Thermogutta terrifontis: one gene and its partner. The protein of the gene in region 2 interacts with the protein of the main gene of each other region in a pairwise test. Links are inferred from orthologs where the notes say so. Each region holds a gene or a part of one and is shown on either strand. Other genes may lie near its edges. The genes, in order: nusG and rho.

Region 1 (3,294 bases), 2.0 Mb from region 2 along the record:
ATACCCGGAGACATTGTGGCGGAAATAGTCACTCCTTTGATAAACTGCCCCTTCACGCTGGCAGGCCGCATCCCTTGAATATGCTCAACGAACGTTCGAATATTTTCGACAAGTTTTTGCTCGTCAAAGCTGAGCTTGCCCACCGGTGCGTGGATGTTTCCGCTGCTGTCATTGCGAAACTCAACTTTTCCGGCCTTATACTCGCGGACAGCACGACCGACGTCCGGCGTGACAGTCCCAGCTCGGGGTGAGGGCATCAATCCGCGCGGTCCCAGAATTTTTCCCAGAGGCCCCACAATCCCCATCATGTCTGGCGCTGCGATACACACGTCGAAATCCAGCCATCCATTTTTAATCTTCTCAGCCAGATCCGCTCCCCCCACTTCGTCAGCACCGGCTGCGCGGGCCGCGTCAGCCTGATCGCCCTTTGCGAACACAATCACCCGCACCGGCTTACCCAAACCGTGCGGCAGAACCACCGACCCACGGATGTTCTGGTCAGCCTGTCGGGCATCGATCCCGGTTCGGATGGCGACCTCCACAGTCTGGTCGAACTTGGTATTGTTAAAACTCTTCAAAAGTTTAACCGCCTCTTCCAAAGGTAGCGGGGTTTTCCCCGGTACCTTTTGTGCAAGTGCACGATATCTCTTGGACCGCTTCGCCATGTTGCGAACCCTTTCGAGCTCTCCCGCCCCTGCTTCTGACCGCTGGGCATCCCAGGATCGATGGAGCGGTGCGCTGGCATTCAGAATCTAAAGGCTTAACCGAATGTTCGCCGAAATCTGGCTCACCGTTATTTCTTCGCTTCGACTGTCCCTAACCACTACGCTGCGCCGTAGACGGACTCGTCTCAGTCCACAACGTCCAGCCCCATACTGCGGGCTGTTCCTTCGATAATCCGGCAAGCGTGCTCCAAATCCCGGGCGCTCAGATCAGCCATTTTCACTTTTGCGATCTCAGCAATCTGAGCCCGGGTAACCTTCCCCACCTTCTCCTTCGGAGTGTTTCCCGAACCTTTGGCAATCCCAGCGGCTTGTTTCAAGAGGTCGGACGCAAACGGAGTGTGCGTCTCCATTTCGAAAGAGCGATCATTGTATACCCGCACCACCACAGGAATTCGTAATCCAAGATACTGGCGCGTCCGCTCATTAAATTGCTGAACAAACTGACCAAGGTTGATTCCAAACCGTCCCAACGATGTACCGACAGGCGGCGCAGGCGTTGCCTGACCACCGGGTACACAAAACCGAACTGTACCAACCAACTGCTTTGCCATTCCGGTACCACCCTAGCCGACAATATTAGGCGAATTGATCGCAAATCAGGATTTGCTTGGCAAAAACCGGAGAAATCTGTTGACTCCCCGAGGCGGGCAATCTTACGCTGCTGGCTCTACCTGCCAATACTCAAGCTCCACGGGCGTGCTTCTTCCAAAAATGTTGATCATCACGGTCACACGCCCATTGGCCTCATCCACCGCCGACACTTCCCCCTCAAAATTCGCAAAATGTCCTTCGTTGATCTTTACTCGATCGCCCACTCGGCAACCAATCTTCAACTTAGGTGCGTCCTCGGCCTTTTCTTCTGCGAGCTTGGCCAAAATCCGATTTACTTCATGCGGCAGCAAGGGAGTGGGGCGACCGATCGCTCCTGTGAAGTCGCCAATACCCGGAGTTTCCCGCACGAGAAACCAGGTGTCGTCGGTCAACTCCATTTGCACGACGATATAGCCAGGGTACAGCTTTCGCCGCACCACGCGTTTTTTTCCGCCCTTAACTTCTGTGATCCGCTCGACCGGGACAATGATTTGACCGAAATACCGGTCGAGGCCCGCCACTTTGATCCGCCGCTTGAGAGCCTCGCAGGCAGAGTCCTCGCGATTGGTTTGGACTTTGACAATGTACCAGGCCATCCGCGAGCTTTTTTGGGATTCCCCTTCCGCATCCGCTGTGGGGCCGGTCCCGTTCTCGCGATTACCCCGCCGCCGAGTCTTCTTCGATGATGCTTGACCGGCCTCGTGAATTTCTGCTGACCGATCTTCGGTCCCGCCCGGCTGTTCAGCGGATTGCGGCGCCTCTTCGGAGGCGGTCTTCATAGGCGATACCCCATCCGGCCTCCAGTTGGCTTCAGCCGAACTGGATTCCTTAGGGATCGCGTTCTCTTCTAGGGGGACCTCATCCGCAAACATGAATCACCGCGAGTTGGCTACGCCATCAATGGGCGGAAAACTCTACTATATATGTTCCCAAAAATGCTCGCCAGGGGCACCCCGCTTAGAAAGCACATTGGCATTTAAAAAGCGTCCAGAAAGGCCACCCTTTCTCAACTCAAAGAACGCCCAGCCAACGGAGAAATGTGGCCCACACAAAGTCGTACACAGTCAAACAAATGGCCAAGGAAAACATCGTGACCAGCACGACGACGCAACTCCTGATGAGTTCATTCTTCGTCGGCCAGGTCACCTTCCGCATCTCGGCCTCTACGGCGATCAAAAAATCAGCCACCACCGGCACGTTCATCAGTCGATAGGCGAACCACCCGATGGCAGCCACGAAAAGGATGGGCACACCAAGTCTGACCCCGGTATCGAATCCCCAGGACCCCAGGGTTCCTTCGAGCCTCCAGGCCGCGAAAATGGCCATCGCCACAATCGCCCCAAACGTGGCCTGGCGGACCACCCGCCCCTGGGTACGCTTGTACAAACCCGTCCTGAACAGTTCCGAAACGATAATGCCGAGAACCGTCGTTTTTCGCTTGCTTGCGGCTTGGAGCATGAACGGCCGCCGTCTTGGCTAGAGACCTTCCTTTACCACCCGGGTCGGCGTCCTGCGAGAAGCCAACCCATCTTGGCGCCAGCCCACGAAATACCTCGGGATTGCTTCCCCAAAAGCAGGGGCGGAGAGACTCGAACTCCCAACCGCCGGTTTTGGAGACCGGTGCTCTACCAATTGAGCTACACCCCTACCGCGCGCACTCCGACGCGTCGCGGCTTTTTGAACCTATATAAGCTTATCCGCCTTTCGATCTGGGATCAAGCCCATCGGCTTCTGAAGGCCACAGCTCTGAACCAGACTGGCTGGTTCATTTCCTCCAGTCAGAATCCGTCGCGTGCCCTTCAAACTGCTTCTGCGATGACCCTCCGCACAGCAGACGTTAATTACTCGAGGATCTTCGTGACCACTCCAGACCCAACCGTGCGACCACCCTCGCGGATCGCGAAGCGGAGATTCTCCTGCATGGCCACAGGCGAAATCAGCTCCACTTGAAGCTTGACATTCTCGCCCGGCAAAACCA
Region 2 (2,817 bases):
GTCACCTCGTTCCGGCGTATTTGCAGATGTTGCTCCATTTGCTCCATGAGACGGACCATTTCGAGAGCTGCCTGGGCGGCTTCCGCCCCTTTATTGCTGACCGCTCGCCCCGACCGATCTTTACTCCGGATGACGTCACTCCCCGCGGACCGTGCCATGGCTTGCTCAAGCGTGTCGCATGTGATCACCCCGAATAAAACTGGAACCCCTGTTTTTACACCAATTTCGGCAATTTGCAGGCTCACCGCGCGATTAATGTGCTGGTCGTGGGAAGTCTCCCCTTTGATGACCGCACCCAGACAGATGACCGCCAAATACTTCCGCGAGCTGGCCAGCCACTGGGCAACGGTGGGAATCTCAAACGCGCCGGGAACCCAGAAGACGTCAATGGCTTCGTTGGAAACACCGGCCGAGGTGAGTGTTTCCAGGGCCCCCTGAAGCAACCCATTTGTGATTGTCTCATTAAAACGGGAAACGACCACAGCAAACCGTCCCGGGGGTAACTCGCAAGTTCCCTCGAAGACGCGAATGCCGGGAAAGCGTTCGCGAAGATTCATGGCAGCGTGTGGATTGGTCATGGAATTGGCTGTCTATCGTCCACGCCCGGGTAGTAACTGCATCTGAGCCCGCGCCAACCATCAGGGCGGTTTGTGATTGAACGGGGCTCCTTGTCGCGGAAGCGTGGTTGCCCGCTCGTGCATCAAGACGGAAAACAGGTCAGCCGTTTGCCGTCCCCCTGAACATGCTCAAATCAACGGACGTTGAGACTCATCAAGAACTCGGCGTTGGTCTTGGTTTTGGCCAGACGGCTCACCAGGAATTCCATGGCATCCGGCGGATTCATCTCGTTCAGAACACGGCGGAGAATGCAAATCCGGCGATGTTCTTCTGGGTCAAGAAGCATTTCTTCACGACGTGTTCCTGAACGGTTGATGTCGATGGCCGGCCAGATGCGCTTGTCCACCAGCCGACGGTCGAGCACAATTTCCATGTTTCCGGTGCCCTTGAACTCCTCGAAAATGACCTCGTCCATCTTACTGCCGGTGTCGATCAGAGCCGTGGCGATGATGGTGAGAGAACCGCCTTCGTCGATCTTCCGCGCGGACCCGAAGAATTTCTTCGGTCGCTGCAGGGCGTTGGCGTCCACGCCTCCTGTAAGGATCTTTCCAGAGGCGGGGCACTCGGCATTCCATGCCCGGGCCAGTCGGGTGATGGAATCGAGGAAGATGATGACGTCTTTGCCGTATTCCACCATCCGTTTGGCCTTCTCGATCACCATTTCCGACACCTGGATGTGTCGGGCTGGAGCCTCATCAAATGTCGAGCTGATCACCTCACAGTTACAGCCTTTGATCTGACGCTCCATGTCCGTCACCTCTTCCGGACGCTCGTCGATGAGCAGCATAAACACGTAGCAGTCCGGATAATTCTTGAGAACGGCTTTGGCCATCTTCTGGAGGAGGATCGTCTTCCCCGCCCGGGGTGGGCTTACGATTAGGCCCCGCTGTCCGAATCCGACGGGTGCGATGAGGTCCACCACCCGGCATTCAATTTCTTCCGGAGTCGTTTCGAGGATGATTCGTTTGTCGGGATGGCAAGGGGTGAGGTCGTCAAACCAGATTTTCTTGGCTGCCAGATTGGGATCTTCGTAATTAACGGCCTCCACCCGCAGAAGGGCGAAATACCGCTCGTTTTCCTTGGGCGGCCGGATCTGGCCCGAGACTGTCATTCCCGTTCGCAGGCCAAAACGGCGGATTTGACTGGGGGAAACGTAGATGTCATCCGGGCAGGCGAGATAATGGTAATCGGGACTCCGTAAAAAGCCGAAGCCATCCGGAAGAATTTCGAGAGTCCCTTCTCCGTACATCAGACCGCTCATCTTCACCCGCTCTTTCAGGATGCGGAAGATGAGATCCTGCCGTTTCATGCCGGCGATTTCAGTATCGGAGAGGTTTTCCTTGCGGGCTTCCTCGATGAGTTCCGCCATCGACATCCGCTGAAGTTCGGCGATGTGCGTGTCGCCCGACCGCTTCGCCTGTTCGAACTGCTGAGCCTCTTCGTCGTTTTCCTCCTCTTCAAAGCGGCCGTCCATGAGCTGTTCCGCAATGGAAAGCGGTTCGTCACGGTCGTGACGGCGGCGACGAAAGGTCTGCCGACCACGCTGTGCGGGCACACCTTTCCCGTTGGATTCTTCCTCACCGAATCTTCGGGAATCGGAAAAAGATCGGATATCTTTCGACTGGGACATGGCGTCAGTCTCCTGTGACAAGGTCAGGACTTTCCGGCGGCACGCGAACGGTGCCAAAAGGTGGGACTCAACATTTTAAAACGGATGGAGTAGCCGTTACTGCACCCAACCAATTTTTATGGGATGAATCACTCCCGTTTCAAGTGGCTAAGTCTCGAGATGCGAAAGATTTTTCCAAAATCAAAACGAAACACAACGAACATACTATCGACTTCGCAGCGTGCTGGTGCCTATCTTCCCGACTCTGTCATTCACGCAGCACAGCGCGAAATCTTTGGCTCCTTCGTCATTGTGCAAAAGCTTCGTACACGACTCGTCTTTTTTTATCCCGCTTCAGTGTTTTATGCTGCACCAGCTCGTAGCTGAGAGGACGATCCCATCGAGTCGTCGAATCAAAAACTTCAACACTCTTCCGCAACCAGGATTGGCCGGGCAGTGGTCGTGTTCATCAATTCCAGTTGCGGTTCGCCGCATTCCAAGGCGCGGACGTCGGACAACGCATAATCTGTATCGCCACCCCTTCGAGACCGGCAAGCATAGCGCGATTGTCAGGGGTTAATGGGAAGCTA

The links.
Region 1: the proteins of rho (region 2) and nusG interact in binary tests that used the Escherichia coli proteins (3 or more experiments, as listed by UniProt). The link is inferred for Thermogutta terrifontis from one-to-one orthologs.

The regions. Positions count from the first base shown.
Region 1 is NZ_CP018477.1:3,716,039-3,719,332, reverse strand. What follows is about bases 238-3,012. They hold nusG (transcription termination/antitermination protein NusG), read right to left. Parts: upstream 2,096-3,012; coding sequence 1,379-2,095; downstream 238-1,378. Other genes in these bases: secE (preprotein translocase subunit SecE), read right to left, coding at 2,328-2,774; rplK (50S ribosomal protein L11), read right to left, coding at 851-1,276; rplA (50S ribosomal protein L1), read right to left, coding at 238-665. Also shown: more of rplA, read right to left, coding at 1-237; tuf (elongation factor Tu), read right to left, coding at 3,158-3,294. UniProt on the Escherichia coli protein: Part of the processive rRNA transcription and antitermination complex (rrnTAC). The complex forms an RNA-chaperone ring around the RNA exit tunnel of RNA polymerase (RNAP).
Region 2 is NZ_CP018477.1:1,719,645-1,722,461, forward strand. It holds rho (transcription termination factor Rho), read right to left. Parts: upstream 2,249-2,817; coding sequence 752-2,248; downstream 1-751. Other genes in the region: ribH (6,7-dimethyl-8-ribityllumazine synthase), read right to left, coding at 1-578; coaE (dephospho-CoA kinase), read right to left, coding at 2,804-2,817. UniProt on the Escherichia coli protein: Facilitates transcription termination by a mechanism that involves Rho binding to the nascent RNA, activation of Rho's RNA-dependent ATPase activity, and release of the mRNA from the DNA template.